4 regions of the Desulfitobacterium dehalogenans ATCC 51507 genome follow, and region 1 is predicted to be linked to each of the others. Evidence: predicted binding sites of a transcription regulator. Region 1 holds the regulator's gene; each other region holds the start of a gene.
What was found. Region 1 encodes LexA, which represses DNA repair genes until DNA is damaged. Its sites were predicted from a motif close to CNAACANNTGTTNG; they were not measured.

Region 1 (3,167 bases):
TTTAATATGTCGGTACTCAGCCCTGAAAGCCGTTTAGATAGCGGAATTCAGGGTTTTACTTATGTATGCGTATAATCGTGATTAACTTCATAAATTCTCCCCGTTATATCGTTTAATGGGATTATTTCTTCCGAAGTTGACGGTATACACCGCTTCAAGAATTTCATCTTTGCGGGCGGTGATTTCAGCTTTCGGCAAGTCTAAAATTATATCCTCCAACACATAGGGACCATTTTTAAAATGCCCGACTGAAGCTCCGCGAAACTCACCGTCAATCAGCAGATATTGCAGGGTCTCATGCTCAGGGTGCTTGAATTGTTCTTTCAGCCGATGCTCATTGGACTTGACTAAAAAATCATTGCGATGCATGGCAAGGACGAATTGGGGTGTTTCCTTGGCATAAGTTCGCAGCAATGCCCAATCAGATTTCAGTAGGTAACTGTTTCCCATCTCTATAAATATGCCGTCGGCAAGCATCCCCTCAATCGCCTTTTTGATCTCTTTCCCCGGCAGTTTATAAAACGACTTTACCATATCCCCATCAAATAAAACATGGCGATAGGCAAAGCGTTGTAATAGGATCTTCAGCGACTCCTGCCGAGAATAACGTACCAGATCTGCATTGGGAAACATTTCGGTAAATTTATACCAGCTCCGATCCCATTCTCCGTCGTATTGATCTTCGTAAATTAAAAATGCTTCCTGCAGGCGGTGGAGTGCAGGGGTTATCTCCTTCACCAGCATCCCGGTGAATTCCTTCATCTGCTGGATGGTTAAGGGACCTTCCCGCTTAATCAGATCCAGCAGCACGTGTTGGTGTTCCGATGGTTTGTCAAGGGGCTTGCGATACAGCGCGGCGAACAATTCCAAATCCTCAACCATAATCCAGCCTAGATTGCCGCCCGCAAACCGCCCTTTGATGAGTTTACGAGTGCTTTGCCTTTTTCGGTTGAATTCGATGTCGTCAAAATCAGCACGGAAGGTTAAACTTGGCGGGTCGCCGAAACCATTCCAGTAAATACTCTGCCCAGGCTGTGCGTCACGGTAAAGTGATATGTATTCTTCCTCACTTGCCTTGTATGAAAGAAATTGCCGCTCCATGCGAAGGGCCCTAATAGTTTGACTGTCAACGATCTTAATGACCTCCTTTACTTGTACTTCAAGTTCTATTGTGCAATAAAAAAGCAGATATCCACCCACATCATTGTGGAATGGAGGTCTGCTTTTTATTGCCACGTACCTTATAAATCAGTGTAAAATACGAAATACCCCAATAACCTTACCCAAGACAGTGACATCCTGGGAGTAGATAGGCTCCATATAAGGATTTTCAGGTTGAAGGCGGATGAGTGTTTTTTCTTTGTAGAACCGTTTTACCGTAGCCTCTTCACCGATCATGGCAACCACGATCTCTCCGTTACGGGCCAGTTTTTGCTGGCGTACTAAAATAAGATCCCCGTCCATAATTCCTGCATCAATCATACTTTCACCTTTAACTCTCAGCATGAACACCGTATCTGAGTTAACCAGATCCATTGGAAGCGGGAACGTATCTTCGATATTTTCCTGGGCCAAAATAGGCTGGCCGGCGGTCACCTTGCCAATAATGGGGACAAAAACAGTTCTCTTTTCATTGGGATCGCTGGAGCTGTCTAATATCTCAATGGCTCGAGGTTTCGTTGGGTCGCGGCGTATGTACCCCTTTTCTTCAATGGTCTGCAAATGCCCGTGAACAGTAGAGCTGGACATTAATCCAACTGCATCGCCTATTTCGCGAACAGAGGGGGGATAACCCTTTTCTCGAATAACCCGTTTAATATACTCTAATATATCAGTCTGTCTCTGCGATAAATCAGGATACACCCAATTTCCTCCCTTCATATATTCTAAATCTATTTTAGCATTAAATACCTCTGTGTGCAAACAAATGTTCGAAAAAGTATTGACGAATTCCCGTGCTCTCCTTTATACTGTTCTCAGGAACCTATGTTCGTATATATTTGGATTTTATGAGAACATAAAGGAGGATTATTATGAGTACTTGTTCTTCTTCCGTCCGCCATTATAGAAGCTATAATAGAGACTATCGAAATTATCGAATGAGAAAACTGCTAAGGCAACTATGTTCTTATTTGCTGCTTTTTCTCATGATATTTGGAAGTATGGGCTGGTTCTTCTGGGATTGGAATCAGGCAAACAGCAGAGTAGAGAAACTTGTTTTCCAACCGCAAATCGTTCAATCCGGAGATACTCTCTGGTCCTTAGCTGAGAACTCCGGCCTGCAAATCGATACCCGTACACTCGTTCTTAAGATTATGGAATACAATCAACTCACCGATACCACGATACAAACCGGTCAAGTGATTTATACTCCTATCTCAGAGAATCAACCTTAACTATACTTCTAATCCAGCCTTTCCTCCCATATTATGCATTGTAGAGAGGGGAGAGGGGAATGAGGATACGCAGAAGTATCAAACCGAGACAAAAGCACTGGACTTTATTCCTAAAAGTCCTTGTGATCATCCTGATCAGCACAGCCGTCTGGAAGGGCATACATAAGAAACCGGCTATCTCCTCCGATATCTATCCTTATCTCCTGAATCTACCGGCTGAGCTTGTTTTACAATGTCAGAAGGAAGGGAAAGAGATTTCTCCTACGGCCTGGGCAGATTTAATAGCGATACGAAGCACCGTCACTAAGGATGAGGAACTCTATCTCGTCCAACAGTTGCAACAGGATATAGATTTCGAAGAACTCTCCTGGCAAAACAGTGAATTTCAGATCAGTGAAGAAGCGGTCAAACAAATCCTCTGGAAGCGACATGTTCTTTTAACCTATCCCTTTTATGAACCGGGCCGTTTTGTCTTTCCGGTGATTGGTAAGGTCTGGTACATGGATACCTTTGGAGCAGACCGGGAGGGCGGGGTACGCAAACATGAAGGAACGGACATTTTCGGCGCAGAAGGTATTCCCGTCATCAGTATTGGGAACGGCAAAATTGAGAGGTTAGGCTGGAATCGGCTTGGAGGAGAACGGGTAGGTGTTAGGGGAGAGGACGGGAACTATTATTACTATGCTCATCTAAACACCATAAACCCTCATCTTCAGGAAGGTCAAAAAGTTAAGAAGGGGGATTTTTTAGGAACCTTAGGGCATACCGGAG
Region 2 (3,167 bases), 1.1 Mb from region 1:
ATTGGCCAGCATGACCCCGGTATGATTCTCAATGACCACATGACCGGAAGGATTGCTGCAAAAGCTTCTCACGGTGGTACCTACGGAAGTCCGGTAGAGGAATTTTCCTTCGTACAAATTCTCGTTGATATCTTCCATAATGGTATCCAGGGTTTCGACACGAACTCCTACATCCACTTGGTTGCTGCTCATTTCCAGATTGTACTTCTTTAAGACATCTTTAAACCACTCTGAACCATCCCGTCCAGGAACCACTACCACCTTAGGAGCATAGTACTCTTCTCCCTTATTGGTACGGATTCCTTTAACCCGCAGGTGTCCTTCTCCTTCATCGGTCATAATATCAGCGACTTCCGTTTCGAACACCATATCGATTTTTCCTTTAAGGTACTCATAAATATCCTTGAGAATTTCCAGGTTTAATTCTGTTCCCAGATGCCGGACTTGAGCCCGAAGGAGCTTCAGGCCGGCTCCTAAGGCCTTCCTCTCAATCTCCTTTACCGCAGGAGTACTGGGATCCGTCAGTAAACTGGTGGCTCCATGGTTTAAGTTAATCTGATCCACATAGTTAATGAGACTCAAAACCTCAGAAGGAGGCAGATATTCGGTAAGCCATCCCCCAAACTCTGTGGTAATATTGAATTTTCCATCAGAATAGGCTCCAGCGCCCCCAAAACCGTTAGTAATAGAGCATGCAGGAGTACAGCTGGCAAATTCCCTTTGCTTATTGGGCGGCGGACATTTAGAAAGGGTTTTTTTCAAAATAGGGCAACTGCGTTTATAGATATCCCGTCCCTTTTCAATCAAAAGAACAGCAGCTTCAGGTGCTTTTGTGGCCAATTCATAACTAGCAAAAATTCCGGCGGGACCTGCCCCAACGATGATCACATCATACTTTTTCAAGGCTCATTCCTCCTCGGTTAAACTTAACTATAGCCAAACCTAGTAAACTATACCTTATGTTCTTTAATAATTCAAGCCTAAATCCGAACATTTTATTAAAATATCCACTTTTCGTTTGGATTCTTTAATTCTTTATTCAAACCGCCTTAAACTTGGAAAACAAAACACATTTTAACAATTATAGAATATTTGTTTCTATTGATACAGAACATATATTCGCATATAATATATGAAGCAGATCATACAATCCTAAGGTTTCTCTACATAGGTGGTGATTAGATTTTGGGTAAACCTATCATTTTTCATATTGATGTTAACTCAGCCTATCTCTCTTGGGAGGCGACCTACCGCCTTCAGCAAGGAGATCCCCTGGATTTAAGAACCGTCCCTTCTGTAGTCGGCGGGGATCCCTTGACCCGGCACGGGATCGTCCTGGCCAAATCGATCTTAGCTAAAGAATACGGTATCAAAACCGGGGAAACCCTATATTCCGCCCTCTCCAAATGTCCGGACTTGATCATTGCCAAGCCCAATTATCTCCTCTTTCGTCAGTGCAGCAAAGCTCTAGGCGATATCTTAAGGGAGTATTCTCCTTTAATCCAACAATTTTCCGTGGATGAATATTTTCTGGACTTCACTTCCATGGATCTTCTTTTTGGGGACCCCCTGGCTATCGCTTATCAAATTAAAGATCGGGTTAAAAAGGAGCTGGGCTTTACTGTAAATATCGGCATCTCTACCAATAAGCTGTTAGCAAAGATGGCTTCGGAACTCCAAAAGCCCGACAAAGTCCACACCTTATTTCCTGAAGAGATTCCTGAAAAAATGTGGCCCTTGCCCATCGGAGAACTTTTCATGGTGGGAAGAGCAACTACCCGGAAACTTCTCTCCCGCAATATCAAAACCATTGGAGAGTTGGCACACACTGACCCCCGCCTCTTAAAAGCAATCTTGAAAAGCTATGGCCTTCTAATTTGGAATTATGCTCACGGAATCGAAAACTCTCCCGTCCGTCCCGGCGGAAGGGTAGAGGTCAAAGGCATGGGCAATTCCACTACCCTATCCTTCGATGTTGATAATCGCAAGGAGGCTCACCTGGTTCTGCTCTCCCTTGTTGAAACCGTCAGCGCCAGGTTAAGGCATAGTCAGTACTTCACCCGGCTGGTGTCCATCTCTTTTCGGACCAACGAATTTCTCTCCTATTCTCATCAACGAAAACTCTCCCAGGCCACAGACTGTACCAATGAAATCTGGGAGATTGCCTGTCGGCTCTTTGACGAATTATGGAAGGGCCAGCCCCTGAGACACCTGGGGGTTCGAGTCTCCGAGCTTTGTCAGAATGATTTCCTGCAGCTTTCCCTCTTCGCCAAGGATTATGAAAAGGAGCGAAAGGTGGATCAAGCTATTGATGGGATTCGCGAGCGCTTTGGCTCTCAGGCTATTATGCGCTCCTCTTATCTTCACTCCGGCCTTAAATCCATGACTGGGGGAGTCATCGCCGAAGAGGAGTATCCGACGATGACCAGCCTGCTTTAAAAAAGATCCTTTAGCCGTTCCTTCAGGATGACAGCTCTAAAAAAAGGAGTGTTTTTAGTGAAGGTTATCATGCAACCCATTGAAATGATGGCCCATTTCAATGAATACGGCTTTCCCCGGCCGGTTAAATTCAAGGCTCGCTTCGAAGATATTCCTTTTGTCATTGTCATTGACAAAATCATCTTAAAATCCGAGGAAAAAATAGCCGGCAATCCCATAATTATTTTTCGCTGTCAAAGTATTATCAACGGATTTCTTAAGATGTATGAACTCAAGTATGAACTCCATACCTGCGAATGGTTTTTATATAAGATATGACAAGTACGCTGCTGCAAAAGGAGGACCGTGAGCCGCCTTAGCTGCTCCCGGTCCCCCTTGCCTTATATTCAGGATTCACTTGCCAGATTTTTGCTTCCTTTTGCTATCCATGGGATCAAACTATTTGAGGATGTTCCATACTCCGTCCGACGCTTTGTGCTATAGGTCGGAGCTCTGCAGAGAGCCGGGCAAACTGCTCCGGAGTGAGAGATTGGATACCGTCGCTTTGGGCTTCCCCAGGATTAGGATGGACTTCAATAAGCAGCCCATCGGCTCCTACCGCTATAGCAGCCTTGGCTAAGGAAGGAATGATATCCACTCTCCCAGCCGCATGGCTGGGGTCCACAATGACAGGCAGATGAGAAAGCACTTTCACTAAGCTCACCGCACCGAGATCCAAGGTATTACGA
Region 3 (3,167 bases), 400 kb from region 1:
AGAGGTCGTGGGTTCGAATCCCCTTATCTTCGCTAGAAAATTGAGACAAAACAGATGCATTTGCTTTGCCTTGACTTTTATATTATATTTTATTTAGGAGGGTAGTAATGAAAAAATTATTATTCTATATGCCAGCTATTATGTTCACACTTTTTTATGGAATAGTAGCACTTAGTGGTTTTAGTGCTATTTCACCTATTGTTGCGGTTTGGTTACTCTTATGGTTTATTAGCGGCTTTCTTCTTAATAAAAGTTATTTCTGGGGTAGTTTATTGGGTGCACTGCCAGCAATCCATTTAGTTTATATGGGAACGCAGGAAACTGGCCAGATTTTCAGTGAAACACCAATAGGCATTGTAGTCTTAGTTTTTTATGTTATTTGTGGATATTTGGTTTATAGAAAAAATACAAAACTATCAAACAAACTGTAAATGCATAATTATGAATACCATTTTACCTGCATCTATTTTGTACTAATGACACATGAAAGAACGTCGATATTGATACAATATTGACACGCTAAGAAGGCCCGGTAGGTATTACCGGGCCTTCCTTATTTCATATGATTGGCTGACTTAGCTATCTCTGATAGAAGAAAGCTATTTTTTCAGCATTTCTTTCAGTTTAGCACGTACAGATTCCAAATTGCTGTCGCACAGGATGGGTATAAACGCCGTAAGCTGTTCCGGTTCAAAATCCCACCATCTCAACTCTTGCAGCAAAGCGATCAGTTCGTCGTCAAACCGTTTCTTAATAGGCTTTGCCGGGTTCCCGCCTACAACGGTATAGGCCTCCACATCCTTGGCTACCACCGAATAAGCGGCGACAATAGCTCCGTTACCGATTTTTACACCGGGCATGATGACGCTTTCGCGGCCTATCCACACATCGTTGCCGATGATGGTGTCCCCCTTGAAAGGAAGCTGGGAAAGATGGGGCGGTGCAGCTTCAGTCCATGCGCCGCCAAAGACGCTGAACGGATAGGTGCTGATACTGCTGATGCGGTGGTTGGCGCTGCCCATGATAAACCGTACACCGTTGGCAAGGGCGCAGAATTTGCCGATAATGAGCTTGTCTCCAAACTCTGGCCAATTGAACAGTACATTGTTGCGCTCAAAGCCGGTGGGGTCAACGGCGTCATCGTAATAGGTGTAGTCCCCTACAAAAATATTGGGGGCTGTGATTACATTTTTTAAAAAGCAGGATGTTTTATATTCATTAGGAAAGATCTCATTCGGATCGAGAATCTGTATTTTATCCATAGTTTCCATCAGTTATTGCTCCTTTATTTTAGTAGTGTTATCACCTCCGGATTTATTGATTGGCGACGTAGCTACCGCCCTTTTTCTTCGAATTTCTTTCATAAATTAATCGTCTCCTTTTCTAAACGAAACCAGAACAATAGTGCATTCTATATCCTGATTGTAATAGTTAACTGTTACTTATATAATCCTCAGCTTATGGATTTATACTTATACCATTATATCATACGAGGTTTAACTTTTTTATGCGGCTATTCATTTAAAAAATCGTCGTTTTTGCCATATGCGGCCTCTGAAGCTGTGTGGCCAGGTAATTGGATAGCGATTTGTTTATCATTGTTGACCTTGATGCTTTTGCTTTCGGATGAAACGACACTACTGCTCGTTCAAGACTCAATCGGTCCGGCCAATGTTTATGTAGGCGGAGTGGAGAGTTTCGATAATTTGAGTGAATCTACACAAAGAGCTGTTTGTGCATTTTATGAGGAGCAGCTACTCTGAAAAGTAGATCGGCAACCCCCTCTGTTATTTTCTTCTAAATAAATGATTGACAGGCTTCACGCACAAAAGTATAATGGTAATCGAACAGATGTTTGTTTTTTGCCGTGAAAAAATTAAAAAGTATTCGCTTGAGGAGGAAACGAGATGGCCGGTAACGATAAATTAAAAGCCCTGGATATGGCTTTAAGCCAAATCGAAAAACAATTTGGAAAAGGGTCGATTATGAGATTGGGGGAGGCTTCCGCTAAAATGGCGGTAGAAGTCATTCCAACGGGTTGCTTGGCCATTGATATAGCCCTTGGGGTGGGTGGAGTGCCCCGGGGACGTATTATTGAAATCTACGGGCCTGAGTCTTCCGGTAAGACCACCGTTGCTTTGCATATTGCGGCAGAAGCTCAGAAGCTTGGCGGTGTTGCTGCTTTTATCGATGCGGAGCATGCTCTTGACCCGGTCTATGCCAAGGCTTTAGGGGTCAACATCGATAATCTCCTGGTATCCCAGCCGGATACAGGGGAGCAGGCCCTGGAGATCTGCGAAGCCTTAGTGCGCAGTGGAGCTATCGACGTCGTCATCATTGACTCTGTGGCGGCTCTTGTTCCCCGTGCAGAGATTGAAGGGGAAATGGGAGATTCTCATGTGGGTTTACACGCCCGCTTAATGTCCCAAGCGCTGAGAAAATTAACCGGCGCCATCAGTAAGAGTAATACCTGTGTTATCTTCATTAACCAGATTCGGGAAAAAGTGGGAATTATGTTTGGCAATCCGGAGACCACAACCGGGGGACGGGCCTTAAAATTCTATGCTTCCGTCCGTTTGGAAGTACGCCGTCAGGACACACTGAAGCAAGGTCAGGATATGATTGGCAATCGTACCAAAGTCAAGGTTGTTAAGAATAAGGTGGCTCCACCTTTCAAACAAGCGGAATTTGACATTATGTACGGTGAAGGTATTTCTCGTCAAGGCAGTATTGTGGATGTAGGTGCAGAACTGGATATTATTAATAAGTCCGGGGCCTGGTACTCCTATAAAGGTGAGCGGTTGGGCCAAGGAAGAGAGAATGTCAAAGAGTTCTTAAAGCAGCATCCTGATATTGCCGCTGAAATCGAGCAAAGCATCCGGGCAAGCATTACCAACATAAACGCTCCGGCGGCAGATGATGCCCTGGAGGAGCCTGAAGATATCTAAGATGAAGGATGCCTTGAATGCCGCCTTAACCTATTTATCGAGAAGGATTCTCACCCGTCGCGAACTCATCCAAAAGCTGGAGAAGAAGGGATTTCCAAGTCAGGACATCGAAGCTGCTATAGAGCGGCTTTTAGAATGGGGCTATCTGAGCGATCAGGAGTATGCCCGTACTTATTGCCTGAGCAAGCAGATGAATTACTCCAGAAAGAGAATTACCTA
Region 4 (3,167 bases), 910 kb from region 1:
ATATGAAAGATGAGCAAGTCCGCGAGACGGGCGAGAATTTATACCAGGAGCTGCTGAAACTCGGTGTGGAAGCCGTCCTGGATGATCGGGACGAGAGGCCGGGAGTCAAGTTCAAAGACGCTGACCTGGTAGGCTATCCTCTGAGAGTTACAGTAGGGAGCAAGACTTTGGCCAATGGAGAAGTCGAGCTTCGGGATCGCAAGACAGGGGAAGTTCAGCTGGTGAAAGTGGGAGAGCTGGCAAGCCGTGTCCAGGGAATGATTGGTGAAGCCTTAAGGGTTAAGTAAAGATAGGTAGAATGACTATAACTCGACCGGGAATGCCGTAAAAAGCATCTCCCGGTTTGTTTTTGCATCCATCCATTGAATAAGAAATCGTCCGTTATTTGTACATGATCAGATTTACGGCTTGCTCATAATCATACTTGAATGGAAAATAGAGGGATTTATGTTTGCGTGAAGAATATTAGGAACAGCTGACGATTTTTGTTGATAAGGTGGTGGAGAGAAACATGAGCAGATTGTTTGCTGTCATAATGGTCTTGTTTTTTGGAATTATGGGGACATTATTTAATAACACACATCATCCTTCAGGGCGAACTATTGAGGAAGCAATAGAAAGATCCGGGAGAGAAGTTGTGTCGATCCTCCATAGTGAGAAAGTAAATGACGGAGAAGTAGTGTTCTATCATAAAGGAATTAATGACGGGAATGCTCACAGCGTAGCGGCTGGATATGTCCAAAAGACCAACAGCGGCTGGAAATGGGTATTCGGCGGAGAACATACTGGAATAGATGAAGTAACAGCTCAATACTTTCCCTCTACGAAAGGATACGTGAAAAGCCCTTTTCCCTTAGCGTATGGTGAAATTCTTAGAGGGGATATCGTTAGTATCGGGGTCCTAACAAAGAATTCAGACATAGAAAAGAAAGCGCGCATTGTCAGCAATGAAAAAGGCAAGGTATGGTTTGTCTTATTGAATTCTTCGGAAGGAATATTAAGTAAAATCATAGGTTACAACCAGGTGGGTGAAATAATTTTTTCAAGTGAATATGTTGAACCATAAAGTGAGACCTACAATTTAGGCTTAGAGTGATATGGGGATCAGAAGGCAGCGGGCTATTCTTTCGCTGCCTTGACTATTATAAAAAACGATAAAGTTTTTCGTGGGAACAAACAATCCCTCTTGCAAGAATATATGTTCTGTTATATTCTTATAATTGGAGGGGACGGATATGGATGTATTTGATAAACTTACTATTTTGACAGACTCAGCAAAATATGATGTGGCTTGCACTTCCAGTGGGGTCGAGCGTAAGGGTAGGTCAGGCAGCATTGGGAATACGGTAGCGGCCGGGATCTGTCATAGCTTTGCCGCAGACGGTCGGTGTATAACCCTTCTTAAAGTGCTGCTGACCAATATCTGTGTCTACGACTGTAAATATTGTATCAATCGCAGTTCCAATGATGTTCCCAGAGCTGCCTTTACTCCCCGGGAGCTTGCCGAGCTGACGATTAATTTTTACCGTCGCAATTATATTGAGGGGTTATTTTTGAGTTCGGCGGTCATTAAAAATTCGAACTATACGTCCGAACTACTGATTAAGACTTTGGAACTTTTGCGTCATGAGTATCGGTTTGCCGGATATATTCATGTTAAGGCCATTCCCGGTACAGATAATGAGATTTTAACCCGGCTGGGCTATCTGGCGGACCGGGTCAGCGTTAATATCGAACTCCCATCCCAGGAGAGCCTGAAGCTTTTGGCTCCCGATAAGAGCAAGGAAGCTATTCTCCGGCCTATGGGTCTCATCAAAGGTAAAATAACGGAAAATACTACGGATCTGATCAAATACCGCCATGCTCCGAAGTTTGTCCCGGCAGGTCAAAGTACCCAGCTCATCGTTGGCGCCACACCGGATACCGATTATAAGATACTGGCCCTGGCAGAAGGGCTGTATAAAAAATATCAGCTGAAACGAGTCTTTTTCTCGGCTTACATACCGGTTGCCGAACACAGTCTGTTGCCGGCAGTTTCGGCAAAACCACCCCTGTTGAGAGAGCATCGCCTTTATCAAGCAGATTGGCTCCTGCGGTTCTACGGTTTTGAAGCCCGGGAACTATTGGATGAAGGCCATCAAAATTTTAATCTACATGTTGATCCCAAATGCAACTGGGCCCTTAATCATCTGGACCAGTTCCCCGTCGAGATCAATCAAGCCCCTTATGAAATGCTCCTGCGGGTACCGGGAATTGGTGTAACCAGTGCCCGCCGGATTTTGCGGGCACGGAAAATAGCCCATCTCGATTTTGCGGGGTTGAAAAAGCTGGGCGTTGTTCTTAAGCGTGCTCAGTATTTTATTCTCTGCAAAGGAAAAACCCTGGAGGGGCTTAAGGTAACTCCTCATAACGTGATGCAAGCCCTGATGTCCGAGCAGGTCATCGCCAGTCTTCCCTCCCAGGCACCCCAGCAACTGGCCCTGTTCGAGGAGCCACCCATTTCCCGAGAGGATGTGATTCAGTGTTTGACGGGGCAACTTTAGTCTACAAATACGACGGAAGCTTTGAAGGACTCATGTGCTGTGTCTTCACAAGCTACGAGGAGAAGGAAATCCCCCTCGACATTCTCCCGCCGGAGGGCCAGCCTGGCCTCTTTGATACCCTTAAGACTATTGAGACGGACCCTCAAAAGGCTCAGCGCGTGTATGATTCTATCCCCATCAAAATTTCTCTGGAAGCACAAGAACTGGTGAGACTTGGTTTCTTGACCTGTGCCCCGCAAAAGGAACGGCTGATTTTTCTTTTTCTAAGGCTGGGGTACAAGGTAGGAGGGAATGTCATGGGGATGCTGACTGATGAGCATGTCAACGCATTGCAAAAAGCGGTACAGAACTTAACCTTTGAAAGCCACCGCTATAAAGGGTTCGTCCGGTTTTCAATTTATAACGAAGCCTTGGTCGCCATGATTGAACCCCAAAATTTCGTTTTACCTCTCTTGGCCGCTCACTTCTCAAGCCGTTACCCCAATGAAGTCTTTATGATTTTTGACAAGACTCATAAGGCCGCACTAATCCATCAAGCGGGCAGAGCGGAAATCGTGGATGTTGAGGATTGGGAATTGCCGGAGCCGGAAGAAAGCGAAGTAGAATACCGCCGCCTCTGGCAGC

Region 2: the regulator LexA is predicted to act here: its motif matches at 1,109-1,122, upstream of DESDE_RS05460 (DNA polymerase Y family protein).
Region 3: the regulator LexA is predicted to act here: its motif matches at 1,845-1,858, upstream of recA (recombinase RecA).
Region 4: the regulator LexA is predicted to act here: its motif matches at 1,192-1,205, upstream of DESDE_RS15005 (putative DNA modification/repair radical SAM protein).

The regions. Positions count from the first base shown of each region.
Region 1 covers NC_018017.1:2,187,095-2,190,261, reverse strand. The annotation lists gene DESDE_RS10640 (D-alanine--D-alanine ligase) at 1-5, shown strand, start outside; gene DESDE_RS10635 (hypothetical protein) at 88-1,200, opposite strand; gene lexA (transcriptional repressor LexA) at 1,249-1,863, opposite strand; gene DESDE_RS10625 (LysM peptidoglycan-binding domain-containing protein) at 2,148-2,396, shown strand; gene DESDE_RS10620 (M23 family metallopeptidase) at 2,456-3,167, shown strand, end outside.
Region 2 covers NC_018017.1:1,122,233-1,125,399, reverse strand. The annotation lists gene DESDE_RS05465 (NAD(P)/FAD-dependent oxidoreductase) at 1-903, opposite strand, end outside; gene DESDE_RS05460 (DNA polymerase Y family protein) at 1,186-2,439, shown strand; gene DESDE_RS05455 (hypothetical protein) at 2,497-2,757, shown strand; gene aroF (3-deoxy-7-phosphoheptulonate synthase) at 2,873-3,167, opposite strand, start outside.
Region 3 covers NC_018017.1:2,582,620-2,585,786, reverse strand. The annotation lists gene DESDE_RS12505 (hypothetical protein) at 108-431, shown strand; gene DESDE_RS12500 (CatB-related O-acetyltransferase) at 600-1,262, opposite strand; gene recA (recombinase RecA) at 1,908-2,948, shown strand; gene DESDE_RS12490 (regulatory protein RecX) at 2,950-3,167, shown strand, end outside.
Region 4 covers NC_018017.1:3,096,046-3,099,212, reverse strand. The annotation lists gene DESDE_RS15015 (proline--tRNA ligase) at 1-287, shown strand, start outside; gene DESDE_RS15010 (hypothetical protein) at 512-1,066, shown strand; gene DESDE_RS15005 (putative DNA modification/repair radical SAM protein) at 1,236-2,543, shown strand; gene DESDE_RS15000 (TIGR03915 family putative DNA repair protein) at 2,522-3,167, shown strand, end outside.